DNA from 4 places in the Brenneria tiliae genome. Region 4 is predicted to be linked to each of the others. Evidence: predicted binding sites of a transcription regulator. Region 4 holds the regulator's gene; each other region holds the start of a gene.
What was found. The regulator PhoB, encoded in region 4, activates phosphate uptake and scavenging genes when phosphate is short. The targets are predictions, from matches to a motif close to CTGTCATAAAACTGNCNNAT.

Region 1 (7,523 bases), on a different contig from region 4:
CGATCTTTACGGCGTGGCGCACCACAACCCGGATATGCTGACGCACGTTTACCGCGACGATGAGTGGTTTATGAACCGTCAGAGCCCGGACGAGGAGCGTTTTTTTAAAGAGTCGGTGTTTAAGTACCAGCTGTTCGAGCCAGGCCTGCTGGAGACCGACGGCGTCAGCAAGATCTTTTTTACCTGCGATTCCCACGAGCAGCTGCTGACGCTGGAAGAGGCGATCAACGCGCGCTGGGGCGATCGCGTCAACGTGAGCTTTTCCACGCTGACCTGCCTGGAAGTGATGGCCGGCGGGGTATCCAAAGGCCACGCGCTGGAGCAGGTGGCGAAGATCATCGGCTTTTCGCTGCGCGAGTGCATCGCTTTCGGCGACGGGATGAACGACTACGAAATGCTGTCGATGGCGGGCAAAGGCTGCATCATGCAAAACGCCCACCAGCGTTTGAAGAATGTGCTGCCGGCGCTGGAGGTGATCGGCAGCAACGCGGAAAGCGCGGTGCCGAACTACCTGCGGGATTTGTTCCTGCGATAACCGCGCTCAGCGCGGCTTGTGCCGATAGTCCACGGCCTTGTCGGGAAAATCGGTGAACAGGCCGTCGACGTCCGCCCGTTGATAAAGAATATGGTAAAGCTGGTCGATGTCCCCGGCATAGGCGGCAATCCGCTTCATGGCGCCCGGCTTGAGCATCCAGTCATAGTCGTTGTTTAGCCACTTTCCGTCGGCCTGTTTTTCATAGGTTTCCTGCCAGTCGGTATAGGCGATAATCTGTATCAGATTCAGGTCCATCTTCATTTCGGGCTGTAGTTCGCTCTTGATGCGTTTAAGCTCCGCGACATCGAAAGATTGCAGGAATACCCGGTCGCTTTTCCGGGGGTAGCCATACTGCTTCAGTACCGTCAGCACTTCGCGGGCAATGTCTCTGCCTTCCTGATGATGGAACCACGGGGCTTTGATTTCAGGATAGATACCGATATTTTTGCCGGTCGAGTGATTCAGGCCCTGAATAAATTCAATTTCTTCTGAAAGGTATGGACGCGAAAGTCGGATTTCCACATGGGAAAACGCTGGGGATAACCTGGTACCCGTTTGCCGTCTTTAATGTCGAACCCTTCGGTAAATTCATGCGATCAAACCTCTTATCTGTTAAGAGAAAGGCGGCGTCGATGGGACGCCGCCAGAGGGATGCTTACAAGACGGGATTATGCCTGTCTGGCTAACTCTTCCTTATGCTTTTTCTCACTGATCATGACGACGATTAGCAGAAGCACCGACAGGATGCTGCCGCCGATCATCACCATAAAGCCGCCGTCCCAGCCGAAGAAGTCCACGGTGTAACCGACGATGGCGCTGGCGGCGACGGAGCCGCCGAGATAACCGAACAGACCGGTGAACCCGGCCGCCGTACCCGCGGCTTTCTTCGGCGCCAGCTCCAGCGCATGCAGGCCGATCAGCATTACCGGTCCGTAGATCAGGAAGCCGATGGTGATCATGCACGCCATATCCACATGCGGATTGCCCACCGGGTTCATCCAGTACACTATGGTGGCGATGGTGACCAGGGTCATAAAGAACACGCCGGTGGCGCCGCGGTTGCCTTTAAACACTTTGTCGGACATCCAGCCGCACAGCAGCGTGCCGGGGATGCCGGCATATTCGTAGAGGAAATAGGCCCAGGAGGATTTGTCCAGCGCGAAATGTTTTACCTCTTTCAGATAGGTCGGGGACCAGTCGAGAATGCCGTAGCGCAGCAGGTAAACAAATACGTTGGCGATGGCGATGTACCACAGCAGCTTGTTGGGGAAAACGTACTGCATAAAGATTTGCTTCGCGGTCAGCTCTTCTTCGGCTTTCTCATCATAATCAACCGGATAGTCGTTTTTATACTCTTCGATCGAAGGTAAGCCGCAGGACTGCGGCGTATCCCGCATCAGGGCAAAGGCGATCAGCGCGACCAGAATGGCGGCAAACGCCGGCATATACAGGGCGGCTTTCCAGTCGTTAAACCAGGCCATCCCCAGCAGGAACAGCAGCGGTGGAATACCGCCGCCGACGTTATGCGCGCAGTTCCAGATAGAAACGATGCCGCCGCGTTCCTTTTTCGACCACCAGTGCACCATGGTGCGTCCGCACGGCGGCCAGCCCATGCCCTGAAACCAGCCGCACAGGAACAGCAGCACGAACATGACCGCAATGCTGGAGGTAGCCCAGGGCACGAACCCCATAAACAGCATGACCGCTGACGCCAATATCAGGCCCGCGGGCAGGAACACGCGCGGATTGGAGCGGTCGGAGACCGAACCCATGATAAATTTGGAAAAGCCGTAGGCGATCGAAATGCCGGATAGCGCGAAACCGAGATCGCCGCGCGAGAACCCTTGTTCGATCAGGAATGGCATCGCCAGGGCGAAATTTTTGCGCACCAGATAGTAAGCGGCATAGCCAAAGAAGATGCCCATGAAAATTTGCCAACGCAGGCGACGATACAGTGGATCGACCTGATCCGCTGCGACGCGGGGCTGGTGTGTAGCGGGTTTAAAAATACTCAGCATTTCTGCCTCCAATACGCCCAAAAACGATAATTTTTTGTTCTATAACGAAGGTAAGACTATCCAATTTCGCCCTTTTCATCTGTGAGTTATCGCTCAAATGTTACATTTTTATGAAGGTATGACATTTTTTCTTACTTACATTAACAAGGCTTATGCAATTATGGAATTGATTTTGGTGACACCCATCACATATGTGACTTTTAATGACTATTCAATTTTCGTTTTATGTTCGTTTTTGCTCTTTATCAAACATTAACCTTGTATTTTGTGTCCCAATAGCGCCAGGTCAGGATCCGCGAGAAGAGGGCGTATGCAAAATAAGGGGTCATACCGGGAAACCGATGTCATTGTGATTGGCGGTGGAGCGACGGGCGCGGGAACCGTGCGGGATTGCGCGCTGCGGGGATTGCGCTGCCTGTTGATCGAACGCTTTGATATCGCCACCGGCGCCACCGGGCGCAACCATGGTTTGCTGCACAGCGGATCGCGCTATGCGGTGACGGACGGCGAGTCCGCGCGCGAATGTATTGAAGAAAACCAGGTGCTCAAGCGCATAGCCCGCCACTGCGTGGAGCCGACGGACGGCCTGTTTCTGACCTTGCCGGAAGACGACCTCGCCTATCAGGGCCAATTTATCGCCGCCTGCCGACAGGCGGGGATCAACGCCCAGGCGATTGATCCCCAGGAGGCGCTGCGTCTGGAGCCCGCCGCCAACCCGGCGCTGATTGGCGCGGTTCGGGTGCCGGACGGCACCATCGATCCTTTCCGCCTGACCTCGGCCAATATCATCGATGCCACTGAGCACGGCGCCGAGGTGCTGACTTATCATGAGGTTATCGGTTTGATCCGCCAGGGCGACCGCATCACCGGGGTGCGCGTATTCGACCATAAAAACGCCGTCGCCGGCGAGATCTACGCCCAGGTGGTGGTCAACGCCGCGGGGATCTGGGGGCAACATATCGCCGAGTATGCCGATCTGCGCGTACGCATGTTCCCGGCGAAAGGGGCGTTGCTGATTCTGGGACACCGTATCAACAACATGGTGATTAACCGCTGCCGCAAACCGGCCGATGCCGACATTCTGGTGCCGGGAGACACCATCTCCCTGATCGGCACTACCTCGACCCATATCGATTACGATCAGATCGATAATATGACGGTCACGCCCGCGGAAGTGGAAATCCTGATGCGCGAAGGCGCCAAACTGGCGCCGCAGCTGGCGGATACGCGCATTCTCCGCGCCTATGCGGGGGTGCGTCCGCTGGTGGCGAGCGACAGCGACCCCAGCGGGCGCAGCGTTAGCCGCGGCATTGTGCTGCTCGACCATGCCAGCCGCGATGGTCTGGAGGGTTTTGTTACCATCACCGGCGGTAAGCTGATGACCTACCGGCTGATGGCCGAGTGGGTGACGGATAAAATCTGTGAAAAGCTGGGCTGCGACGTGGCCTGTACCACGGCGCAGACGCCGTTGCCCGGTTCGGAATCCGGCACGGAACGCGCGGCGGAACCTCAATCCGCCGGGCGCCGCTCCGCCTCCGTCGGGCATTTCTCCGCGCCGAAAAGCCCGCTATCGGACTCCCAAAACAGCGCCTTTCCGTTGTCCGCGCCGCTGCGCGGATCGGCGATTTACCGCCACGGCGAACGCGCCGGGCGTCTGTTGTCCGGCGAGCGTCTGGACGGCAGCCTGGTCTGCGAGTGCGAAGCCGTTACCGCCGGCGAAGTGCGTTACGCGGTGGAGTCGCTCCAGGTTAATAATCTGATTGATTTACGCCGCCGCACCCGCGTCGGGATGGGAACCTGCCAGGGCGAGCTTTGCGCCTGCCGGGCCGCGGGATTGCTGTGCCGGCTGGGGCAGTCGACGCCGGAGCAATCCATCGTCCAGCTCAGCCAGTTTCTCAATGAACGCTGGAAAGGCATTCGCCCGGTCGCCTGGGGCAATACCCTGCGTGAAAGCGAGTTTACCAGTTGGGTATATCAGGGGTTGTGCGGCCTGACGGCCGATGATGCGCGGGAGGAACAGCATGCGGTATGACGCGGTTATTATCGGCGGCGGGCTGGCGGGGTTAACCTGCGGCATCCGGCTGTCCGAACAGGGCAAACGTTGCGCTATCGTCAGCGCCGGGCAAAGCGCCCTGCATTTTTCTTCGGGCGCGCTGGATTTGCTCGCCTGCCTGCCGGACGGACAGCCCGTCGACCAGCCGTTAAGCGCGCTGGACGAGCTGGCCCGGCAGGCGCCGCGCCATCCCTATACGCTGATGGGCGCCGAGCGGATCGCCGCCCTGTTGCCGGAGGCTCAGGCGCTGCTGGTTCGCTGCGCCATGCCGATGCTGGGCGACTATCGGCACAATCATCTGCGGATGACGCCGCTGGGCAAGTTTCGCCCCTGCTGGCTCAGCCAGCCGGACAGCGTGACCCGCGGCCTGGCCGGCACCGCTCGCTGGGAGCGCCCGCTGGTGGCCGGCATTGAAGGATTTCTGGATTTCCAGTCGCGTATGGTGGCCGGGACGCTGCAGTCGCAGGGCATCGCCGCCCGCAGCGATGATGTCAAACTGCCGGTGCTGGATCGGCTGCGCCGCAACCCCAGCGAGTTCCGGGCGGTGAATATTTCCAGGGTGCTCGATCTGCCGGAAAATCTGGCGGCGCTGGCGGAAGAGCTGACGGTATTCGCCAGCGGCAATGATGCGGTGATCATGCCCGCCTGTCTGGGGCTGGACGGACCGGCGGCGCTGGACGGGCTGCGCCAGGCGCTTGGCAAGCCGGTGCTGCTGCTGCCGACGTTGCCGCCTTCGTTGCCGGGACTGCGTCTGCATCAGGCGCTGCTGCGCCGCTTTCGCCGGCAGGGTGGGATCGTTATGCCGGGCGACCGGGTGGAACGCGCCGTGCTGGAAGCGCAGGGCGCCGCGCTCTATACCCGTAATCACCGCGATATTCCGCTGCGGGCGCGGCACGTGGTGCTGGCCAGCGGCAGTTTCTTCAGTAACGGTCTGCTGGCGCGCTTCGACCGGGTCAGCGAACCGGTGTTCGGGCTGGATGTCCGCTTCGCGGCCCGGCGGGAGGAGTGGAGCCGGCAGGATGTGTTCGCCGCCCAGCCTTACCGGCAATTCGGCGTGATAACCGATGACAATCTGCGCCCCGCCATCGCCGGTAAAACGGCGGATAACCTGTATGCCGTCGGCGCGGTGCTGGAAGGGTTCGATCCCATTGCGCAGGGGTGCGGCGCGGGCGTATCGCTGCTCAGCGCGCTGTATGCCGCCGACCTGATTCTGCAGGAGGACAACCAATGAGCCTGCTTGACGATAACAGCTTTGAAAATTGCATCAAATGCACGGTGTGCACCACCTATTGTCCGGTATCGCGGGTTAATCCGCTCTATCCGGGGCCGAAACAGGCCGGGCCGGATGGCGAACGTCTGCGGCGCAAAGATCCCGCGTTGTATGATGAGGCGCTGAAGTACTGCACCAACTGTAAACGCTGCGAAGTGGCCTGCCCGTCGGACGTTAAAATCGGCGACATCATTCAGCGCGCGAAAGCCAACTACAGCAGCCATAAGCCCACCCTGCGCGACGCCATTCTGAGCCATACCGATCTGATGGGAACGGTTTCCACCCCGTTTGCTCCGCTGGTGAACACGGCGACCGGCCTGAAACCGGTGCGTCAACTGCTGGATAAAGCCTTAAAAATCGACCATCGCCGCCAGTTGCCGAAATATTCCTTCGGCACCTTCCGCCGCTGGTATCGCCGGCAGGCGCAAAGGCAGCAAGGCTACCCCGAGCAGGTCGCCTACTTTCATGGCTGCTACGTTAACTACAACCATCCCCAGTTGGGAAAAGATCTGGTGCGGATTTTTAACGCCATGAATATCGGCGTTCAACTGCTGAGCAAAGAAAAGTGCTGCGGCGTGCCGCTGATCGCCAATGGCTTTCACGATCGGGCGAGAAAGCAGGCGCGGGTGAATATTCAATCGCTGGACGAGGCGATCAACGGCAAGTCCATACCTGTGGTGGCGACGTCGTCCAGCTGCGCCTTTACCTTGCGCGATGAATATCCGCATCTGCTGGGCGTGGACACCGAGCGCGTGCGCGATGGCATTGAACTGGCCACCCGGCGGCTGTACCGGCTATTGGAGGAAGAGGGGCGTGAACTGCCGCTGCGCGCGCTGCCGCTGCGGGTGGCCTATCACACCCCCTGCCATCTGGAAAAGATGGGCTGGACCGCCTACACGCTGGCGCTGCTGCAGCGCATTCCCGGTATCGAACTGAGGGTGCTGGATTCCCAGTGCTGCGGCATTGCCGGCACCTACGGCTTCAAGAAGGAAAATTACGCCACCGCGCAGGGGATCGGCGCGCCGCTGTTTCGGCAGATCGAGGAAAGCGGCGCGGATGTGGTGATCACCGACTGCGAAACCTGCAAATGGCAAATCGAAATGTCCACCGGCAAGCCGTGCGAACACCCGATCACGCTGCTGGCGCGGGCGCTGACTGAGGCGTGAGGGGGGGAACAAGGAAGCCCATCAAATAAAATGCTTTACAGACGCGAATGATAATGATTATTATTGCACTGCTTTCCGGGGAAGCCAACCGGAAGACCGGGTGGAGACATCCAGGTCACCGGGCGGTTTCTGCGAAGGCACGACATTGCTCACATTGCTTCCAGTATTTATTTAGCCAGCTCGGGTGCTGGCTTTTTTTTTAGGTTATCCCTGCCCGCCACCCTCCGAACCGCCACTGCGTGACGCTGAACTCTGCGTACTTATCCCGTTCTGATTTTTTGAACCGGGCGGTGAGTTTTTTGCGCTATCTTATTCCCGGCTACCCGTTAGACTTTGACTTAAAACCTATCCCATTAGGCAGCTAACGAAACGCGGGGAGAAACCGACATGATTTACGTACGCAAAGCGCAACAGCGCGGCCATGCAAACCACGGCTGGCTTGACAGCTGGCATACTTTCTCATTTGCCGACTATTATGAAC
Region 2 (7,523 bases), on a different contig from region 4:
GGGGGTGGAAATTGCATCAACGGCATTATCCTGTGGCGCTTCGTTACTAACTGCTGCTGTTTTTATTTTCGGATCTTCGGCTATGCCTATCACTGCTGGCGCCAGTGGTGCATTAGCTGTTCTTGCTTATGCGGGCACGATGGCGACGGGGGCTCAATGTATTAACGGTACATTGCGCGTAGTAGATATTGGATTATTAGATTCTCAAACGGTTAGCTGGTTGGATTCAGAGGATTGGTATATAGCGACTTCAACGGCTTTGGATTTGATCTCGCTTGCGGCGGCGGGTGGTGCGCTGAGAGAGGTATTAAGAACATATAACGCCATGAAATCTATATCATCGCTGAAAGTTCGTGACTGGTTAAAAACCTATCCGCGTCAGGATCGCGCTCGTCTTACAGAGCAAATTATCAAAGCTCAAAACCCTGGCATTTCCAATAAAGAAATTAAAGCGATGATTCGTGCAGGAATCTATCCGAAGCGTTTTCCTGTTGAGCCTGTTCAAAGAGAATTGCAAAAACAGTTGATCAATACACTTAATAGCGCAATGGCATTTACCGGAAGCGCCGTTAGCGGTGTGGTTGCCGCGCCTGGTAATGTGCGACGTACAGGAAATTATGTTTTGGGCACTCTTCAGTCTCTGGCGACAATAAAATGAAGTGGATAGAGCTCATTGTTGGCAGCACTTTTCAGGATCTCATCGCTCATGGGAAAGAGATTGATACGGCAATCCGGCAAGGGGGATATACGCTGACCGAGCGCTCAACGCGGGAAATGGAAGACTATTTTGATAAACCCCTTTATGAACAGGCGATTCCCCACCCTTTTGCTGCCGGTGGAATTTACCTCATTTTACTGGTAGCGTTTTCAGTAAATATGGTATTTACGTTATATTCTTTCCATCTGGCGCCAGTCGTTTTTATATCGATATATTTTGGCGCCATGTCGATTTTCTTAATCATTTTACTTTCTGCCGCTCGTTTTATCGCGCGTGGGCAGGTGCAGGGATTAGTTTTTTTTAATTATCTATTTATTATTGTTTTTTTTATGTTGATTGCCACATCAGGATACACCGCCTTCGTTGAAGGATTGCATGATACGAAAAAAGTGATTTTCTTCATTGGTGAATTCGTTGTGCTTTGGTGCTGTCGCTGGTTAATGAATAGCCGCGCTTTTTTTATCTTTGCGTTGTATTGCAGAACGAAGCGCCTTGCCCATGCTGCAAAACAGGTCAGAATGCGCAAAATAAGCAAAACGTAAATTTGTCGATAAGCGCGTGTTTATCGTAAAAGCGTCTGTATCGTCCGCTATGTCATAAAACTGTCACATTACATACATTTTACTGTCACCCAACTGTCCTATTTTTCCTCCTGCACACTACACTCTGATTAATCACGATTTCGGGTCGACATTTTTGCTATCCCACAGGAGGGATTATGAAAATCATGCGTACCACTATTGCCAGTATCGCCGCGGCGGCGTTTTCGCTGACGGCGGTTTCCACCTTTGCCGCCGTCAATCTCACCGGCGCCGGAGCGACGTTTCCCGCGCCGGTCTATGCCAAATGGGCCGACACCTATCAGAAAGAAACCGGCAATAAAGTCAACTATCAGGGCATCGGATCGTCAGGCGGCGTAAAACAGATTATCGCCAAGACCGTGGATTTCGGCGCGACGGATGCGCCGCTGTCCGACGATAAGCTGGCGCAGGATGGTTTATTCCAGTTCCCGACGGTTATCGGCGGCGTGGTGCTGGCGGTTAACATTCCGGGCATCAAATCCGGCGATCTGACGCTGGACGGTAAAACGCTGGGTGATATCTATCTGGGTAAAATCAAGAAGTGGAACGATCCCGCCATCACCAAACTGAACCCGAACGCCAAGCTGCCGGATCAGGATATTGCGGTGGTGCGTCGCGCCGATGGTTCGGGCACCTCTTTCGTGTTCACCAGCTACCTGGCGAAAGTGAATGCGGAATGGAAGGAAAAAATCGGTTCCGGCTCCACGGTTAACTGGCCGACCGGTCTGGGCGGCAAAGGCAACGACGGGATTGCCGCGTTCGTTCAGCGTCTGCCCGGTTCCATTGGCTACGTTGAATACGCCTACGCCAAGCAGAATAATCTGGCCTACACCAAACTGGTTTCCGCGGACGGTAAAGTCGTCAGCCCGACCGGGGAAAGTTTCAGTAATGCGGCCAAAGGCGCAGACTGGAGCGCGTCTTTCGCTCAGGATCTGACCAACCAGAAAGGCGAGGATGCCTGGCCGATCTCTTCAACCACCTTTATTCTGGTGCAGAAACAGCAGCCTAAAGCCGAGCTGGGCGCCGAAGTGCTGAAGTTCTTTGACTGGGCTTATACCAAAGGCGGCGATGAGGCAACGGCGCTGGATTATGCTATTTTACCCGCTGAAGTGGTAGAGCAGATCCGCGCCGCCTGGAAGGCCAATATCAAAGACGGCAGCGGTAAAGCACTGTATTAAAAATAACCGGCATCAAGATAATTAGTATTAAAAACAATTGCATTAAGCATAATTGTACTAAAATCGTACCAGGTTCCTTGTGTTTGATCGCAAGGCCGTTAGCTAAGTTGCTGCTGGATTGATAATGGGGCAAAGAGGTCACCAGATCTCTTTGCCCCAACGGCACTTTGGTATCAAACGCGGTTAAATTGAGAAGAGAGACGCATGGCTGAGTACAAGCCAACTATCAAAGCCCCCGGGAAACATGGCGATATCATTTTTGGCGCGCTGGTGAAACTGGCCGCGCTGGTGACGCTGTTGTTGTTAGGGGGCATTATTGTTTCCCTGATTGTGGCTTCCTGGCCCAGCATCGAAAAATTTGGCTTTTCCTTTCTGTGGACCAAAGACTGGGATGCGCCGGCCGAGCAGTTCGGCGCCCTGGTGCCGATCTACGGCACCATTGTCACCTCGCTGATCGCCCTGATTATCGCCATACCGATCAGTTTCGGCATCGCGCTGTTTTTGACCGAGCTGGCGCCGGGCTGGCTGCGGCGTCCTCTGGGCGTCGCCATCGAGCTGCTGGCCGCCATCCCCAGCATCGTCTACGGCATGTGGGGGCTGTTTGTTTTCGCGCCGCTGTTCGCCAAATATTTCCAGCAGCCGTTAGGCAGCGTGCTGTCCGGTATCCCGATTGTCGGCGCGCTGTTCTCCGGTCCGGCGTTTGGCATCGGCATTCTTGCCGCCGGGGTGATTCTGGCCATCATGATTATTCCGTACATCGCGGCGGTGATGCGCGACGTGTTTGAACAGACGCCGGTGATGATGAAAGAGTCCGCCTACGGTATTGGCTGCACCACCTGGGAAGTCATCTGGCATATCGTTCTGCCTTACACCAAGAACGGGGTGATCGGCGGCATTATGCTGGGGCTGGGGCGCGCGCTGGGCGAAACCATGGCGGTGACCTTTATTATCGGCAATACCTATCAGTTGGATAGCATATCGCTGTATATGCCCGGCAACAGTATTACCTCGGCGCTGGCCAATGAATTCGCCGAGGCGGAGTCCGGCCTGCATACCGCCGCCCTGATGGAGCTGGGGCTGATCCTGTTTATGATTACCTTTATTGTTCTCGCGTGCTCAAAGTTGATGATTATGCGTCTGACAAAGAATGAGGGGACGCGCTGATGGCTGCGTTAAACACGGAACAACAAGCGTCGCTGGCGCGTTCGCGACATAAAATGCAGGCCTGGCGGCGTCAGAAAAACCGCATAGCCCTGTGTTTATCCATGGTCACCATGGCGTTCGGCCTTTTCTGGCTGGTGTGGATCCTGTTTTCAACCATCAGCAAAGGGATGGACGGCATGTCGCTGGCGTTATTCACCGAGATGACGCCGCCGCCGAATAGCCCGGGCGGCGGGCTGGCGAACGCCATCGTCGGCAGCGGCCTGCTGATCCTGTGGGCGACGGTATTGGGCACGCCGCTGGGGATTATGGCCGGTATCTATCTGGCGGAATACGGGCGGAAATCATGGGTCGCCGAAGTGATTCGCTTTATTAACGATATCCTGCTTTCCGCGCCGTCCATCGTGGTCGGGCTGTTCGTCTACACCCTGGTGGTGGCGAAAATGCAGCACTTCTCCGGCTGGGCCGGGGTGATTGCGCTGGCATTGTTGCAGATACCCATTGTTATCCGCACCACGGAAAATATGCTCAAGCTGGTGCCGGACAGCCTGCGCGAAGCGGCGTATGCGCTGGGAACCCCGAAATGGAAGATGATTTCCGCCATCACGCTGAAAGCCTCGGTTTCCGGCATTATGACCGGGATTTTACTGGCGATAGCGCGCATTGCCGGGGAGACCGCGCCGCTGCTGTTTACCTCGCTCTCCAATCAGTTCTGGAGCACGGACCTGATGCACCCGATCGCCAACCTGCCGGTCACCATATTCAAGTTCGCCATGAGTCCGTTCGTCGAGTGGCAGCAGCTGGCCTGGGCGGGGGTATTGCTGATTACCCTGTGCGTTCTGCTGCTGAATATTCTGGCGCGGGTTATTTTTTCCGCCAAGAAACACTAATAATTTTAAGGCGTTGCCTTGCAGCGCCCGTGTAAAAGAGAGAAGTCTTGATGAGTATGGCTACTGAGACATCCACCAGTAAAATCCAGGTTCGCAATCTGAATTTCTATTATGGGAAGTTCCATGCGCTAAAGGATATCACGCTGGATATTGCCGCCAATCAGGTTACCGCCTTTATCGGCCCTTCGGGCTGCGGCAAGTCCACGCTGCTGCGTACCCTGAATAAAATGTATCAGCTCTATCCGGAGCAGCGCGCCGAAGGCGATATTCTGCTTGATGGCAATAATATCCTGACCGATAAACAGGATATCGCGCTGCTGAGGGCCAAGGTTGGGATGGTTTTCCAGAAGCCGACGCCGTTTCCGATGTCCATTTACGACAACATCGCTTTCGGCGTACGCTTGTTTGAAAAATTATCGCGCGCGGATATGGATGAACGGGTGCAGTGGGCGCTGACCAAGGCGGCGCTGTGGCACGAAACCAAAGACAAGCTGCACCAGAGCGGTTACAGCCTGTCTGGCGGTCAGCAGCAGCGCTTGTGCATCGCGCGCGGCATCGCCATCCGTCCCGACGTGCTGCTGCTGGATGAGCCCTGCTCCGCCCTGGATCCTATCTCCACCGGCAGAATTGAAGAGCTGATTTCCGAGCTGAAAAAAGATTACACCGTGGTTATCGTCACCCACAATATGCAGCAGGCCGCGCGTTGTTCGGACCATACGGCGTTTATGTATCTGGGTGAACTGATCGAATTCAGCGATACCGACACCCTGTTTACTGCGCCACGGCAGAAACAGACCGAAGATTACATCACCGGCCGCTACGGTTGATTACGGGAAGCATCATGGAAAATCTGAATCTGAACAAACATATTTCCGGGCAGTTCAACGCCGAACTGGAACATATCCGCACCCAGGTGTTGACCATGGGCGGGCTGGTGGAGCAGCAGCTGACCGACGCCATCACCGCGATGCATAACCAGGATGCCGCGCTGGCGCAGCGCGTGGTGGAAGGGGATGCCAAAGTCAACATGATGGAAGTGACGATTGACGAGGCCTGCGTACGCATCATCGCCAAACGCCAGCCCACCGCCAGCGACCTGCGTCTGGTGATGGCGATCATCAAAACCATCTCCGAGCTGGAACGCATCGGCGACGTGGCGGACAAGATATGCCGCACCGCGCTGGAAAAATTCTCTCATCAGCATCAGCCGCTGCTGGTCAGCCTGGAGTCGCTGGGGCGCCACACGGTGCAAATGCTGCACGACGTGCTGGATGCGTTCGCCCGGATGGATCTGGATGAGGCGGTGCGTATCTATCGTGAAGATAAAAAGGTGGATAAGGAGTACGAAGGGATTGTGCGCCAGTTGATGACGCATATGATGGAAGACTCCCGCACTATCCCCAGCGTGCTGACGGCGCTGTTCTGCGCCCGTTCCATCGAGCGTATCGGCGACCGTTGCCAGAATATCTGCGAATTTATTTTCTATTTCGTCAAAGGTCAGGATTTCCGCCATCTGGGCGGCGACGCGCTGGAAAAACTGCTGGTGGAGAAAGAGGTTAAAAAACAGGGGTAGTTTGCCAACGAGGTTTGCTTTTACTTGGTTTTAGGAAAAATACGGGGATGGGTAGGGATATACCGCCCCGTGGTGGTTTTGTTGTTGAATTGTATGGTGATTGTCCGTTGTTGAGTTGTTGTACGTGCCTGCTGTTTTTCCCCGCTTGGTTCCAATACCACCTGTTTCCGTGGTTCACTGTTGCAGAATCTATCGACTCCTATCCCAATGTTCCACTCCACCTTTCTCAATACGGTGATTTTTATTGAGCTTCCTTGCAGGATGTATAAAATTTTATACATACGTGAGGGGTAAGGTACGTTATCAAGCGGTAATCACTGAGCGGAGAAAGGAAAAATGACTAATCATATTGACGTTAAGTCTCGCCATATCACGGCGGCGACCGATAATATTTTTTCAGATCTCGGCTTTTCCGCAGAGAAAGCGGAAGCATTGCTATCAGAGTCCGATAAAGAAATTGAACAGGCTTTGGCTATGAAGAAAGCGCTGATGGCTTCAATAGCTGCCTGGATAAAATCGCAAGGATACCGCCAATCTGAGGCGGCAAACGTTTTGCATGTTTCCCGTCCGCGCATATCTGATGTCGTGAATCAAAAAACAGAGAAGTTTACCCTTGATTCGTTGGTTGGAATGGCGGGAAAAATTGGTAAGCGAGTAAAACTGGTGATTGAATAGCTTGCTCGCGCTGTTGCTTTTAAATAGTGCAAAAAAAGAGCATTGGCGCACTATTAGCGCGCTAATTATCTAGATGAAATACTTATCCTAAAAATGTAACTTAATTTCTCAGCAGCAGTATTCAAAAATAGTGCACGCCACGTCTACGGTTTCTCATTTTTAGAAATCACTTACCTAAAATCTGTAAGGTCATAAACCCGCTATTGGCTTCACTCTTGCAATGATTACACCGTGGGTATTCAGCATGGTTTATTCATTAACGGCGTGGAGAAATAGCATGACTCGTTCCCTGGCAAGACGGATACAACAATACGCTTTATCTGCATTACTGATGGGATGTGCTTCATACGGCTATGCGGGCAAACAGAACGATACTCTGGTGTATGCCTCGGATAACGAGGTGGAGAATATCAGCCCTTATCATAATACCCTGCGCGAAGGGGTGATTATTTCCAACCTGGTGTGGGACCGTCTGGTTTATCGCGATCCCAAAACCGGCGAATATGAACCCCAGCTGGCCGCCTCGTGGGAATGGGACTCGCCGGAAATACTGGTTCTGCATTTGCGCAAAGGGATTAAATTCCATAACGGCGATGATTTTACCGCCGATGACGTGGTTTACACCTTCAATAATATTGCCGGCGATAATACCGATTCCGTGATGCCGCAGAGCGTCAACTGGATAAAGGAAACCGAAAAGGTTGATGACTACAGGGTAAAACTGCATCTGAAAAAACCTTTCCCGGC
Region 3 (7,523 bases), on a different contig from region 4:
AGCCCCAGGTTTCGGAAATTCACCTATATTTTGTTGTGTCGGCCGCGCGGTATGCTGTCCGTTTACCGCCGCGGTGGAAAACAGACGACGGTAAGCCGTTCAGGCGGCCGTCTCGGCGACAAAATATCAATAAAGGAGACATTGTGAAGCTAAAAGTATTGGCATTGGCCGCTATGGTCGGTTTAGGCGCCCCGGCTGTCGGCCTGGCCGCGGAATTGCCGGACGGCCCGCATATCGTGACGTCGGGCACCTCCAGCGTTGATGCCACGCCGGATATCGCCCGTCTGGCGATTGAGGTCAGCGTGTCGTCCAAAGATGCCGCGGATGCGAAAAAACAGGTTGATGCCCGCGTCGCCCAGTATTTTGATTTTCTGGCGAAAAACGGCATTGAAAAGAAAGATATCAATGCGGCCAACTTACGCACCCAACCAGAATATGATTACCAGAAGAACGGCGGTGCGGTGCTGAAAGGATATCGCGCGGTGCGTCAGGTCGAGGTGACGCTGCGCCAGTTGGATAAGCTGAATGAGCTGCTGGATGGCGCGCTGAAGTCCGGTCTGAATGAAATTCGCACCGTCGATCTGGGGGTGGCCAATCCGGATACCTACCGTGACGAGGCGCGTAAAAAGGCCATTGAGCAGGCAACCAGTCAGGCGCAATCCCTGGCTCAGGGATTTAACGCCAAGCTCGGACCGATTTACAGTATTCGCTACCACGTCGCCAACTATCAGCCCATGCCGGTGGCCCGGATGTTTAAAACGGCGGATGTGGCGGCTCAAAGCGAAGCGGCGCAAACCTATGAACAGCAAACCATCCACTTTGACGATCAGGTCGATGTGGTGTTTGAACTGCAGCGGAATCCGTAAACTAACGGCGTTTAAGACTGTCGTAGCACCTGATGCCCGTGCGCCAGCAGGGCATCGGTAACCTTTCTCATCATCCTGCTTTCCGGGGCGAAACGGTGCCAGTAGAGCATCCGGCGCTGAAACAGCCCCGGCGTCAGATCAATCAGTTCGTTGTCGGCCAGTTCTTTCTCGATTTGCAGATGCGGGATCATACAACAGGTAGTGCCCTGGCGGGCCAGCTGCACGAAGGCTTCCGAAGAGTTCACGATATGGCAGGGGACGCTGCCGGGGGATAAATCGAAGTTTTGCTGCAGGAACGCCTGATGCATATCATCAAGATGATCGAATGCCACCGCCGGCGCGCGTAGCAGCGCCGAGCGCGTCACGCCGTTGGGAAAATAGCGGGCGGCGAAGGCGGGGGAGGCGACAAACAGGTAGTCCAGGGCGCCCAGTTTATCCACCAGACAGCTTGGCAGCGGCTGTGGCTGAATACTCACCGCGCCCACCACTTCGCCGCGGCGTAATCTTTCCTGGGTCCGGGTTTCGTCCTCCACCTGCAGGTTGAGCCGGATGGGCGAGTCCGCCAGCACCGGTTGCAGGGCCGGCAGCAGCCAGGTCGCCAGACTGTCGGCGTTGATCGCCAGCGATAGCAGCAGCGGAATATCGCTGCTGGCTTCATTACCCAGCCACTCTTCTTCCAGCAGCTCGACCTGATGCAGCAGCGCCAACAGTTTCTGTCCTTGCTCGGTGGGGCGGGGAGGGATGGTCCTGACTAACAACGGCTGACCGAACAGATTTTCGAGTTGCTTGATGCGCTGGGATACCGCCGATTGCGTGATGCATAACTTCTGCGCGGCGCGCTCAAAACCCCGTTCGCGGATAACGGCGTCCAAAGCCTGAAGCGTTCGATAGTCCGGGCGTTTCATGAAAGTAAAAATTCCTCTGAACGAAATCTGTTTTTTTCACTATGCCACATTTTGCGCTTTTCCATGCAGAAATCTTATATACCTGCGGCGGCGATAAAATAATGCGCCGGCGGCGGGGGGAATTTACGCCATTTCCCCCCATGGGTGTTCTATAATACGCACACGTTTTCGTACTTTCGTAGCTATGGGCCTGAAACAGACTATGACACAGGATGAACTGAAAAAAGCAGTTGGCTGGGCGGCGCTTGATTACGTTCGCCCCGATACCATCGTTGGGGTGGGAACCGGTTCGACCGCCGCGCATTTTATCGATGCGCTGGGGTCGATCAAACGGCAGATTACCGGTGCGGTATCCAGTTCCGATGCCTCGACGGCCAAACTGAAAAGCCTGGGGATCCCGGTTTTTGACTGTAACGAGGTGGATTCCCTGGACGTGTACGTCGACGGCGCGGACGAGATCAACGGGCATATGCAGATGATCAAGGGCGGCGGCGCGGCGCTGACCCGGGAAAAGATCATTGCCGCCATCGCCCGTCAGTTTATCTGCATTGTCGATGAGTCAAAACAGGTGGACGTGCTGGGTAAATTTCCGCTGCCGGTTGAGGTTATCCCGATGGCCAGGGCTTATGTGGCGCGCGAACTGGCCAAAATGGGCGGACAACCGGAATATCGTCAGGGCGTGGTGACCGACAACGGCAATATTATTCTCGATGTTCACAACCTGAACATTATGGATGCGGTTGCCGTTGAGAATCACATTAACGGCATTGCCGGCGTCGTCACCGTAGGGCTGTTCGCCAACCGCGGCGCGGATGTGGCGCTGGTCGGTACCTCGACGGGGGTGAAAACGGTCAGGTAACGCTCCCGCCGTGCCGGGCGCGGGCGGATTGCCGCGCCGGAAAATTTTTTGTATAAAAATGAATTTGTCGTCAATAGCTCATTTTTGGCACTTAATATCACTTTTTCTTATTTTGTTTATCGTCGATATGGCGATGTGCCTATTTAGCCATATTTTTTGCCAGAAATGTTGAGCGCTCCTGCAACGAGCCGTACGCGAGAGGCAATCGGTTGTATTGATGGCGGCGTAATTTTTGTTATGTTGGCAGAGGTTGTTTACAAACTGCCGCATCTGAAGTCTGAAAATAAGGTCGGGAAATGGCAAAGGTATCATTAGAAAAAGATAAGATTAAGTTTCTGTTCGTTGAAGGCGTGCATCAGAGCGCGCTGGAAAATCTGCGTGCCGCGGGTTACACCAACATCGAATATCACAAAGGCGCACTGGAACCGGAAGCGTTGAAAGCCTCCATCCGCGACGCGCATTTCGTCGGTATTCGCTCGCGTACGCATCTGACGGAAGACGTTTTCGCCGCCGCTGAAAAACTGATTGCGGTCGGCTGTTTTTGTATCGGTACCAATCAGGTTGAGCTGCCGTCGGCGACAAAACGCGGCATTCCGGTATTCAACGCGCCTTTTTCCAATACCCGCTCGGTAGCTGAGATGGTGCTTGGCGAAATGCTGCTGCTGCTGCGCGGCATTCCGGCGGCGAACGCCAAAGCGCACCGCGGCGTCTGGCACAAGCTGGCCGTCGGCTCCTATGAAGCGCGCGGCAAGAAGCTGGGTATCATCGGCTACGGCCATATCGGTACGCAGTTGGGCATTCTGGCGGAAAGCCTGGGTATGCACGTTTATTTCTATGATATCGAAAGTAAGCTCCCGCTGGGGAATGCTCAGCAGGTTCGCCATCTTTCCGATCTGCTGAATATGAGCGATGTGGTCAGCCTGCACGTGCCGGAAACGGAAAGCACCCAGAATATGATGGGGCCCGAAGAGCTGGCGCTGATGAAGCCGGGTTCGATTCTGATTAACGCTTCGCGCGGTACGGTGGTTGATATCGCCGCGCTGTCCGAGGCATTGACCAGTAAGCATATCGTCGGCGCGGCGATTGACGTTTTCCCGCAAGAGCCGGCATCCAACAGCGAGCCGTTCCTGTCACCGCTATGCGAGTTTGATAACGTGTTGCTGACGCCGCATATTGGTGGTTCAACGCAGGAAGCTCAGGAAAATATCGGTGATGAAGTCGCCGGAAAGCTGGCTAAATATTCGGACAATGGCTCCACGCTGTCCGCGGTCAACTTCCCAGAGGTTTCGCTGCCCGTCCATGGCGCCCGCGCCCGCCTGCTGCACATTCATGAAAACCGCCCGGGCGTTATCACCAAGATTAACCAGATTTTTGCCGAACAGGGCATCAATATCGCCGCGCAGTATTTGCAAACCAGCGCGGAGATTGGTTATGTGGTGATTGATGTTGAAACTGACTGCGCGCACACGGCGTTACAGCTGATGAAGGCGATACCCGGCACTATCCGTGCCCGCCTGTTGTACTGATCCGCTGTTGACCAGCCCCTTGCGGGGCTGGTGTTTCCCGTCAAAAAGCGATAACCACCTTGCCGCGCATATGTCCTTCCAGCACTTTCCGATGAGCCTGGCGCAGCGTTTCAACGCTCAGCCCCTGCAGGGTTTCGCTTGCCGTTCCCTGTAATTTTCCCGTATCGACCAAATGGGCGACCTCCTGCAGAATTTCTCCCTGCCGGCTGATATCGGGCGTGTTGAACATGCTGCGGGTAAACATGAATTCCCAATGCAGCGCGGCGCTTTTCAGCTTCAGGGCGTTTTGATCGAGCGGACGCTGATTTTCCACGATGGTGCAGACGTGTCCCAGCGGGGCGATCAGTTTGCCGATGGCATCCCAGTGGCCGTCGGTATCATTCAGGCAGAAAATATAGTCCACCTGTTTGATGCCTTCTTTTTCCAGCCCGTCAATCAGATGGCGATAATCGACCACCAGATGCGCCCCGGGCTGGCGACACCATTCCGCCGAATCAGGGCGCGACGCCGTGGCGATGATTTTTACCGGGCTGCGCAGGGCGGCAAGCGAAATCGCCAGCGATCCTACGCCGCCGGCCCCGCCGATAATCAGCAGCGTTTTTTCTTCATCCGCCTGCTGGATTTTCAGATGTTCAAATAAGCCTTCCCAGGCGGTAAGGGAGGTGAGCGGCAGCGCCGCGGCCGCGGGCCAGTCCAGCGAGACGGGTTTATGCGCCGCGATGCGGGCGTCGATCAACTGATAGGTACTGTTGCTGCCGGGGCGGGTAATGTCGCCGGCGTACCATACTTCGTCGCCCACCCTGAAATTGCCGACGGCGTTGCCGGTTTTCACCACCACGCCGCTGGCGTCCCAGCCGAGGATGCGCGGCTGTTGTAAACCGTTTTGGCGCAGTCCGGCATGCACTTTGGTATCGACCGGGTTAACGGAAACCGCTTTGACCTCCACCAGAAGATCGTATTCTCCCGGCTCGGGGATTTCCTGAGTAATGGTGATCAAGTTTTCCGGCTGCCGGGGGTCGACGGCTATTGCATGAGCGGTCATGGCGTGGTTCCTCTTTGGTTTATTACTGCATATGACTTGCTTAATACACAGTGTAGAACGGCATGGTGCCGAGAGGATAACGCGTTTTTTCGATTATCGCTCCGCAGGGGAGAGCAAAACGGCCCGCAAGCGCGGGCCGTCGGGCGTTTACTTGGCGATCTTCTTGTATTTGATACGGTGCGGCTCCAGCGCGTCGGCGCCGAGCGTGCGCTTTTTGTACTCTTCGTATTCGGTAAAGTTGCCTTCGAAGAACTCCACTTTCCCTTCATCCTGATAATCCAGAATGTGGGTGGCGATACGGTCGAGGAACCAGCGGTCGTGCGAGATCACCATGGCGCAGCCGGGGAATTCCAGCAGGGCGTTTTCCAGCGCGCGCAGGGTTTCGATATCCAGGTCGTTGGTGGGTTCGTCAAGCAGCAGAACGTTGCCGCCCACCTGCAACAGCTTCGCCAGATGCAGACGGCCGCGCTCGCCGCCGGAGAGTTCGCCGACGCGCTTACCCTGGTCGACCCCTTTGAAGTTGAAGCGGCCCACGTAGGCGCGGCTTGGCATCTCGGTGCTGCCGATACGCATGATATCCTGCCCGCCGGAAACCTCCTCCCACACGGTTTTACCGTTGTCCATCGCGTCGCGGAACTGATCGACCGACGCCAGCTTCACCGTTTCACCCAGTTCGATGGTGCCGCTATCCGGCTGTTCCTGGCCGGACATCATGCGGAACAGCGTCGATTTACCGGCGCCGTTCGGCCCGATGATGCCGACAATCGCCCCTTTAGGCACCGAGAAGGAGAGCCCGTCGATCAGTTGGCGTTCGCCATAGGATTTGCTCAGGCCGACGACTTCAACCACTTTATCGCCCAGGCGCGGACCCGGTGGAATAAACAGTTCGTTGGTTTCGTTGCGTTTCTGGTATTCCGTGCTGTTAAGCTCTTCAAAGCGCGCCAGACGCGCCTTGCCCTTGGATTGGCGACCTTTGGCTCCCTGACGCACCCACTCCAGCTCTTTCTCGATGGATTTGCGCCGCGCCGCTTCGGAAGAGGCTTCCTGCGCCAGACGCTGATCTTTCTGCTCCAGCCAGGAGGAGTAATTGCCTTCCCAGGGAATGCCTTCGCCGCGGTCCAGTTCCAGAATCCAACCCGCGACGTTATCAAGGAAGTAACGGTCGTGGGTGATGGCCACCACGGTGCCCTCGAAGTCGTGCAGGAAGCGCTCCAGCCAGGCCACGGATTCCGCATCCAGGTGGTTTGTCGGTTCATCCAGCAGCAGCATATCCGGTTTTTCCAGCAGCAGGCGGCACAGCGCCACGCGGCGGCGCTCGCCGCCGGAAAGGTTGGCGACCTTGGCGTCCCAGTCCGGTAGGCGCAGCGCATCCGCCGCCCGCTCCAGCTGGTTGTTCAGGTTGTGGCCGTCGTGGGCCTGGATGATCTCTTCCAGTTTGCCCTGCTCGGCGGCCAGTTTATCGAAATCCGCGTCCGGTTCGGCGTACAGGGCATACACTTCATCCAGACGTTTCAGCGCCGTCACCACTTCGGCTACGGCTTCCTCAACCGATTCGCGCACGCTATGCTCCGGGTTGAGCTGCGGCTCCTGCGGCAGATAGCCGATTTTGATGCCGGGCTGCGGGCGGGCCTCGCCTTCGATGTCCTTATCGATGCCGGCCATAATGCGCAGCAGCGTCGATTTACCGGCTCCGTTCAGGCCCAGCACGCCAATCTTGGCGCCGGGGAAAAAGCTGAGGGAGATGTTTTTCAGAATATGACGCTTCGGCGGAACGACTTTACCGACGCGATGCATGGTATAAACATATTGAGCCACGTTGCGACTTCGCCTCTTTCTGTCTGTGTTGTATTGACACGATGATTTATGCGCCGCGCGTGGGCGGTCGTGTCGGGAACATCACCGCACAGGATGATACCTCTGCGGCGGATCGATCACTTTAGATCCCGGAGTGTAGCCGGTTTCGGCGCCCGATCCCAGCTATCCGGCCATTTGCCGTGATCGGTAGATGGCGCAGCCGCCGCCGTTGAGGAAAAGATGCGCTTGGTGCGGCATTCTTCCCGAATTGGCATGTCGTTGTTTTGTATGATGTGCCACACTTGAACGGTGCCAACAGGGCAACGGCGATGTTTTGCACAAGCGGTTTGATGGCGTTGATATTTCGCGTCATGTCGATAACGGATGAGGTTAACGCAGGTTATGGTTAAAGCGGGTCATTGGTGGTACGCCATTGCGGCGGTATGTCTGGCGGGGGCTTCGGCTTATGCGCAGGCGGATTCTCTGGACGAGCAGCGTCAGCGTTATCAGCAGGTTAACCAGGCGTGGGAT
Region 4 (7,523 bases):
CCGTCTGTTGCAGCAGGGTATTTGCATTGGTCAGTGAATCCTTACTTTCCTGCCGATGCCGCTGGGCCTGCTCGCGCAGCGCAATCTGCCGTTGAAGCTGCTGTTCCTGGGTTTCGCACTGCGCCAGCCACGCGGTTAATTCGGCGAATTGTTCGGGGGCGTAATCCCCCGGTAAGCGCTCACTGACCTCGCGCCACTGTTGCAGCAACGTCTGATACTCCTCATCCATGCGTCCGCGATCGTTGTGCAACTGGTCGATCTGTTGTTGCAATGCCGCCAGCTGCGCCTCGACGTGCGCCAGCGCGCTTTCCGACTGGCCGACCTCTTGGCTCAGTTGGAGCAGGCGTTGTTCGGTTTCCGAGGGCTGCAGCGCCTGATAGCGTTCAACCGCCGGGTGGTGCGTCGAGCCGCACAGCGGGCATGCTTCTCCCGGTCCCAGTCGCCGTCTTTCCTCTTCCAGCGCTACGATGCGAATTTCCAGCCGATGATTTTTATCCACCTCGGCCAGATGCTGACGGCGTAGCTCAAGCTCCGTGCTCTGCCGCCGGCGCTGTTCCTCCAAGCCGACGCGCTGTTCCTGCAACTGCGTTTGCCGGGTTGCCGACTGCTCCCTGCGCGAAGCGAGCCGCTGGAACAGCTCGCCGAGGGTGGCCAGGCGCTGGCGATCGGGCCGCCGGTCGATAGACTGGCTAAGCTGCTGGTACAGATCGCCGATCGGCTGCCGGCTGTCCGCTTCCTGCAACGCCTGCTGATGCTGGTCGAACCGTTGCTGCGCATGGCTGACCGCGCCGTGCTGTCCGCCGCGCCGGGCGGCCAGCGTGTCCGCTTCCTGGTTCAGCTGCGCCGTCTGTTGCTCATAGCGCGCCTGTTTTTGGCTCAGGTTCGCCAGTTCTTCTACCAGCTGCTGCTGCCGCTGAAACTGGGTGCGCCACAGCGAAAGGTATTCCCCCCAGCGCTGATGATGCGGGTGCCGTTGGCGATAGTCGTGGATCTGCTCCAGCCGTTGCCGGGCGGACTGGTACTGCCGCTCCGTTTGTTCCAGCTTGCGGCGATCGTCCCGCTGGCGCGCCTGCGTTTGCTCCAGTTCCTGCTGCTGTTTGTCCCTCTGCTGGCGCAGGGTGTCGATCTGGTGATCCAGCGGAATGATGCGTTCCCCGATCAGCGTCTCCTGCTGCTGGCGGTGGTCGGCGTGCCGGCGCAGTTCTTGCTGCGTTTTATCCTCTTGCCGGCGCAGCGCCAGCAGAACGCTCTCCTGGGTTAGCCGCTGTTGCGTCAGGGCGGCGAGCTGCTTTTGCAGCGCCGCGGACTCGGCGTGGCAACGGTCCCGCTCCTGCTGGAGCGGCCTGAGTTTTTCCGCCGGTTCGCTTTGCGTCAGCCGTTCGAGCGCCGGCTGCGCCTGCCGCATCTCCTCCTCCGCCGCGGCGAGCCGCTCTTTGCCGGCGGTCAGCGATTGCTGATGTTGAGCGAGTTGTTCAAACCAGCGCTGATGAGTTAGCGCTTGCTCACGCTCGCTAATCAGCGCCTGCTCCCGTTGCGTCAACGATGACAGCTGCGCCTCCAGTTGCCGGCGCTGTTCGTCATCCAGCAGTTCGATGCCCGCCGCGCGCGCCTGCAGGGTATCCAGGGCGATTCTGGCCTGTTTGTGCCGGTCGAAAACGCGCTCGGAAATCAGCCCGTATATATCCGTGCCGGTCAGTTCCTCCAGCAGTTCGGCGCGCTCGTTGGCGTCCGCATTCAGAAAGGCGGCGAATTGCCCCTGCGATAACATCATCGAGCGGGTAAAACGGCCGAAATCCAGCCCGGTGATGGCGGCGGTCATCTCCAGCTTTTCGGTCAGCTTTTCACACAGGATCGTGCCGTCATCCATGCGCGCCAGTTCGGCTTTCGGCGTTTGCAGGTTGCCGTCCGGGGAGTTTCTGGCCCGGCGCTGGCTCCAGAAGGCGCGATAACCGACGCCTTTGACCTCGAACTCCACTTCCGCCAGGCACTCCGCCGTGTTGCGGGTCATCAGCTCATTCTGGCTGGCGGAAATGTTTTTCAGCCGCGGCGTCGCGTGATACAGCGCCAGGCAGATGGCGTCGAGCAGCGTGGTTTTTCCCGCGCCGGTGGGGCCGGTAATGGCGAACAGGCCGTTGCTGGCAAAGGGCTCGCGAGTGAAATCAATTTTCCATTCCCCTTTCAGGGCATTGAGGTTTTTTAACCGCAGGCTGAGTATTTTCATGCGGCGGGCTCGCTATTTTCCAATTCATCCATCACCTGATCGAACAGCGTGCGTACGCGCTGCTGACGGCTCTCTTCCAGATCGGCGGCGCTCGCCAGCCGGCGTTCGAAAACCTCGTGCACCGTCAGCTCGTTCAGCGTCTCTTTCTGCTGGCGCACTATCGCCTGCAGATGTTGTTCGCGGGCGCGGCGCAACAGCAGCACTTCGACGGGTAAACCGTCGGTCAGCGTCTGAATGCGTTTCTGCATATCGCTCAGATAATCCTGCGTGGTGATTTCAATATCCAGCCACACCGGCTTTTCGCCCTGATAATCGCTGAAGGCGGCCAACTGCCGTTCTATTTCCGCCAGATCGCCTTTGATAAGGCGCATCGGCTGGGTGGCCGGCACCGGGAGCGCCTCTACCGTCGGCGGACTGCCCGGCGCCAAATCCACCAGATAAACCGATTTCCGGCTGCTTAATTCATCAAAGCTCAGCGGGATGGGGGAGCCGCTGTAGTAAATGGGCGCGCTTTTCGTCACCCGCTGCGGGCGGTGAATATGGCCGAGGGCGATATAGTCCGCCGGCGGAAAAGCCTGCGCCGGAAACGCATCCAGCGTACCGATATAGATATCGCGCACGGAATCGGAGGCGGTGACGCCGACGGTGGTCAGGTGCCCGGTGGCGATGATGGGCAGCGGCAGCCCCAGAATATCGCGCTGCCGGCAGGCCGACTGGTAACACTGCCGGTAATGCGTGGTGATGGCGTCCAGCAGGGCCTGCTGTTTTTCATCGCCGGATTGCCCGGCCCGGCTGGCGATCAGATCGCGCGGGCGTAAAAAAGGGATGGCGCACAGCAGGGCGCCGGGCTGATTCCGGCGGTTTTCCAGCACCAGCACCTGTTTGTCGACGTCGCCGTCGACGCTGGCGATAACCCGGGTATTGAGGCAGGCCAGCAGATCCCGCGATTCGTTCAGCGTGGCGACGGAATCATGGTTGCCTCCCAGCACCACCAGCCGGCAGCCGGTGCGCTGCATATCGACCACGAAACGGTAGTACATTTCCCGCGCATAGCTCGGCGGCGAACCGTTATCAAAGATATCCCCTGCTACTATTACCGCATCCGCCTGCTGCTGTTCGACCTGTTCCAGCAGCCAGTGCAGAAAAGCCTGATGTTCGGCCGCCCGGCTTTTGGTGTAAAAATACTGTCCCAGATGCCAGTCGGCGGTGTGGATAATACGCATGGAACTCCCTGAACGGCATGTAATCGCAATGCGGTTGATTATAAACAGCCATCGGGGCACTGTCGTGGCGAAAACCGAAAGTTTGGAAAGCGGCTCGAAAATGCGTCGGGCCGTTATTGTGCGAGGTTGAAAAAATCCTTTTAATAAATCTGTCACAAAACTGACGCATAATGCCTTCCGCATGCAACGGCGACGATGATTAATGGCAGGATTAATGATGGCTAGACGCATATTGGTCGTGGAAGATGAAGCACCGATTCGGGAAATGGTATGCTTCGTACTGGAGCAGAATGGTTATCAGCCGGTCGAGGCCGAAGATTATGACAGCGCGGTAACGCAACTGTCGGAGCCTTTTCCAGAGCTGGTGCTGCTGGACTGGATGCTGCCGGGCGGTTCGGGCCTGCAGTTTATCAAGCATATGAAACGCGAGGCGCTTACCCGCGATATCCCGGTTATGATGCTGACCGCGCGCGGCGAGGAAGAGGACCGCGTGCGTGGGCTGGAAGTCGGCGCGGATGATTACATTACCAAGCCGTTTTCCCCCAAGGAGCTGGTGGCGCGAATTAAGGCGGTGATGCGCCGCATTTCGCCGATGGCGGTTGAAGAGGTGATTGAAATGCGCGGATTGAGCCTCGATCCCTCCTCCCACCGGGTGACGACGGAAGAACTCGCGCTGGATATGGGGCCCACGGAATTTAAACTGCTGCACTTCTTTATGACGCACCCTGAGCGGGTTTACAGCCGCGAGCAGTTGCTGAATCATGTGTGGGGCACTAACGTTTATGTGGAAGATCGTACCGTTGATGTGCATATCCGCCGGCTGCGCAAGGCGTTGGAAACCAGCGGGCATGACAAAATGGTGCAGACCGTTCGGGGAACGGGGTATCGTTTTTCAACGCGTTATTGAAGGTTGCCGTAGCGGAGAAACATTAACGTGCTAGAACCTCTCTCATGGAAAAGGCTGGCGCTGGAGTTGGCTTTTTTTTGTCTGCCCGCGCTATTACTGGGATTGATCTTCGGCTATCTGCCCTGGTTTCTGTTAGCCGCCGTTCTGGCGGCGCTGTGCTGGAATTTTTATAACCAGCTTAAACTCTCCTATTGGCTGTGGGTCGATCGCAGCATGACCCCGCCGCCCGGCCGCTGGAGCTGGGAACCGCTGTTCTACGGTCTTTATCAGATGCAACTGCGCAACCGGCGGCGGCGGCGCGAGCTGGCGCTGTTGATTAAGCGTTTTCGCAGCGGCGCCGAATCCTTGCCGGATGCGCTGGTGATCACCACCGAAGAGGGCGCCATTTTCTGGTGTAATCATCTGGCGCAACACCTGCTCAGCTTCCGCTGGCCGGAAGATAACGGGCAGAATATCCTCAACCTGCTGCGTTATCCCGAATTCGCCGACTATATGAAAAGGCGGGATTTCAGCCGTCCGCTGACGCTGCAGCTGAATAACGCCCACCACGTCGAATTCCGCGTGATGCCCTATTCGGAAGGGCAACTGCTGATGGTGGCGCGCGATATTACGCAGATGCACCAGTTGGAAGGCGCCAGACGCAACTTTTTCGCCAATGTGAGTCATGAGCTGCGCACCCCGCTGACGGTATTGCAGGGCTATCTGGAGATGATGCAGGATGAAACGCTGGATAACGCCCTGCGCAACAAGGCGCTGAATACCATGCAGGAGCAAACGCGGCGTATGGACGGACTGGTAAAACAGCTGCTGACGTTATCGCGTATCGAAGCGGCGGCGGCGATCGATCTCAACGAGAAGGTGGATATGCCGCTGATGCTGCGCGTCTTGCAGCGTGAAGCCCAGGCGCTGAGCCAGGATCGCCACGAGCTGGTTTTTCGGGTGAATGAGCAACTGCAGATTTTCGGCAACGAAGAACAGTTGCGCAGCGCGGTTTCCAATCTGGTCTACAACGCCGTTAACCATACGCCGACGGGCACGCGTATTGAGGTTTGCTGGCAGAAAACGCCGCAGGGCGCGCAGTTTCAGGTGAGCGACAACGGGCCTGGGATCGCCGGTGAACATCTGCCGCGCCTGACGGAGCGCTTTTATCGCGTCGATAAGGCGCGTTCGCGGCAGACCGGCGGCAGCGGATTAGGGCTGGCGATCGTCAAACACGCGCTCAGCCACCATGATTCCCGGCTGGAGATCCTCAGTGAGCAGGGGGCCGGTTCGCGCTTTGTGTTTACGCTGCCGAATCGGCTGATTGCGCCTGCGTCCGCGGCTGAAAATACCGTGAAACCCTTAGCCTGACGGCGGCGGACGCCATTGCTTAACCTTGAGACGGGGGGGAGGCATAAACTTGAAATTTACTCAATCACGGTGAAAATTCTTCAATTGCCCGCGAATCGGGCGCGTGGCAGCATACGGTAAATTTAGACGTCCAGATGTCTGAATGGTTGCCGTCGGTGACTATCACGCAGGCTGCCCATTATTCCACTATTTCGCCGCCGTCGCCCATCGGGGCGCGGGCCGGCAACCAGGAGCGACCATGGCTAAAACACTTCCCCCATTCCGCGCCGACGTCGTCGGCAGTTTGCTGCGTCCGGCGGCGATCAAGCAGGCCCGCCTGCAGTATCAGTCCGGCGAGATTGATGCGCTGCAACTGCGGCAAATAGAAGATCGGGAAATCCTGCGGATTGTCGAGCGGCAGCGCGAAACGGGCCTGCAGGTGGTGACGGATGGCGAGCTGCGCCGCAGCTGGTGGCATTTTGACTTCTTCGGCGAGCTGAACGGCGTTGAACGCTACGAAGCCGAGCAGGGGATCCAGTTCAACGGTATTCAGACCAAGTCGCTGGGCATTAAAGTGACGGGGAAAGTGAGCTTTAATCCGCGGCACCCGATGCTGGAGGATTTCCGCTATCTGAACGGCATTGCGGGGGATGCGGTGGCGAAAATAACCATTCCCAGCCCCAGCGTGCTGCATTTCCGCGGCGGCCGTAAAGCGATAGACAGCACGGTATACCCGGATCTGGCGGACTATTTCGACGATCTGGCGCAAACCTGGCGCGATGCGATCCACGCCTTTTACAATGCCGGCTGCCGTTACCTGCAGCTGGACGATACCGTGTGGGCCTATTTGTGCTCGGACGATCAAAAGCGCCAGATCCGCGAGCGCGGCGAAGATCCCGACCAGCTGGTGCGCACCTACGCCGCGGTGCTGAACAAGGCGCTGGCGGATAAGCCGGCCGATCTGGTGATTGGGCTGCACGTCTGCCGCGGCAATTTCCGCTCTACCTGGATTTCGGAAGGCGGATACGAACCCGTGGCGAAAACGCTGTTTGGCGAAGTGAATGTGGACGCTTTCTTCCTGGAGTACGACACGGAACGCGCCGGGGGTTTTGAGCCGTTACGCTTTATCAAGCCGGGTCATCAGCAGGTGGTGCTAGGACTGATTACCACTAAAAACGGCGAACTGGAAAATGCGCAAAGCGTTCAGGCGCGTATTGCAGAAGCGGCGAAGTTCGTCGATATCAACCAGCTTTGCCTTAGCCCGCAGTGCGGCTTCGCCTCCACCGAAGAGGGCAACAGCCTGACGGAAGAGCAGCAGTGGAATAAGCTGAGGCTGGTGGTCGATATCGCCGATCGGGTTTGGTGATCGCCTCGTTTTTATACTGAAGATCCTCCGCGCCGGGAGCGACGTTGAAAACCGCTCCTGGCGAGAGGAATCCCCAGAAAATAATTAAGTATTATTTGATAGATCGTCTTAGATAGCAGGATGTGGTCTTTTAAAGGTTTTCCTTCGCGTAAAAAATCGCGCTGAGGTGGGCGTGACCGCCGGGTGAGCCGCAGGGACGCGGCGAAAGCCAGTGCCGCGCCGGGAGCGCGTCAATGGCGGCCCGATCAGCGGTCACGAACGCCGAAGGCATCGCGTAGCGACGCGATTTTGCGAAAAGCCCGGGGCCACGGGGCGGCGGCGACTGAGCCGCCTCGTGTCGGGCGCGTGCAGCGACGGTTGCAGAAATCGACTGAGGTTAGCGTGCACGAAACCCTCACCAAGCTTACAGACATTCCTTTCCCTGATTTGTGGGGATTCCTCAGACTCCCGGCGTTTTTTTATCCCATAAGTTTATTC

Region 1: a site for PhoB is predicted at 2,651-2,670, ahead of glpT (glycerol-3-phosphate transporter). Genes of this name have one in related genera too.
Region 2: a site for PhoB is predicted at 1,310-1,329, ahead of pstS (phosphate ABC transporter substrate-binding protein PstS). Genes of this name have one in related genera too.
Region 3: a site for PhoB is predicted at 2,881-2,900, ahead of serA (phosphoglycerate dehydrogenase). Genes of this name have one in related genera too.

Annotation. Positions count from the first base shown of each region.
Region 1 covers NZ_JAKPCB010000096.1:168,697-176,219, reverse strand. The annotation lists gene yigL (sugar/pyridoxal phosphate phosphatase YigL) at 1-535, shown strand, start outside; partial or broken gene glpQ (glycerophosphodiester phosphodiesterase) at 542-1,131, opposite strand; gene glpT (glycerol-3-phosphate transporter) at 1,204-2,553, opposite strand; gene glpA (anaerobic glycerol-3-phosphate dehydrogenase subunit A) at 2,864-4,585, shown strand; gene glpB (glycerol-3-phosphate dehydrogenase subunit GlpB) at 4,575-5,837, shown strand; gene glpC (anaerobic glycerol-3-phosphate dehydrogenase subunit GlpC) at 5,834-7,042, shown strand; gene MFP24_RS10765 (pirin family protein) at 7,430-7,523, shown strand, end outside.
Region 2 covers NZ_JAKPCB010000101.1:45,146-52,668, forward strand. The annotation lists gene ssp4 (Ssp4 family T6SS effector) at 1-658, shown strand, start outside; gene MFP24_RS17150 (hypothetical protein) at 655-1,260, shown strand; gene pstS (phosphate ABC transporter substrate-binding protein PstS) at 1,437-2,477, shown strand; gene pstC (phosphate ABC transporter permease PstC) at 2,682-3,641, shown strand; gene pstA (phosphate ABC transporter permease PstA) at 3,641-4,528, shown strand; gene pstB (phosphate ABC transporter ATP-binding protein PstB) at 4,579-5,355, shown strand; gene phoU (phosphate signaling complex protein PhoU) at 5,370-6,101, shown strand; gene MFP24_RS17180 (helix-turn-helix domain-containing protein) at 6,438-6,776, shown strand; gene MFP24_RS17185 (ABC transporter substrate-binding protein) at 7,054-7,523, shown strand, end outside.
Region 3 covers NZ_JAKPCB010000100.1:159,247-166,769, forward strand. The annotation lists gene MFP24_RS15985 (oxidative stress defense protein) at 144-866, shown strand; gene MFP24_RS15990 (LysR family transcriptional regulator ArgP) at 878-1,771, opposite strand; gene rpiA (ribose-5-phosphate isomerase RpiA) at 1,974-2,630, shown strand; gene serA (phosphoglycerate dehydrogenase) at 2,927-4,156, shown strand; gene MFP24_RS16005 (zinc-binding alcohol dehydrogenase family protein) at 4,197-5,198, opposite strand; gene ettA (energy-dependent translational throttle protein EttA) at 5,346-7,013, opposite strand; gene sltY (murein transglycosylase) at 7,395-7,523, shown strand, end outside.
Region 4 covers NZ_JAKPCB010000089.1:12,034-19,556, reverse strand. The annotation lists gene MFP24_RS04065 (SbcC/MukB-like Walker B domain-containing protein) at 1-2,221, opposite strand, end outside; gene sbcD (exonuclease subunit SbcD) at 2,218-3,444, opposite strand; gene phoB (phosphate response regulator transcription factor PhoB) at 3,662-4,351, shown strand; gene phoR (phosphate regulon sensor histidine kinase PhoR) at 4,379-5,701, shown strand; gene MFP24_RS04045 (cobalamin-independent methionine synthase II family protein) at 5,940-7,046, shown strand.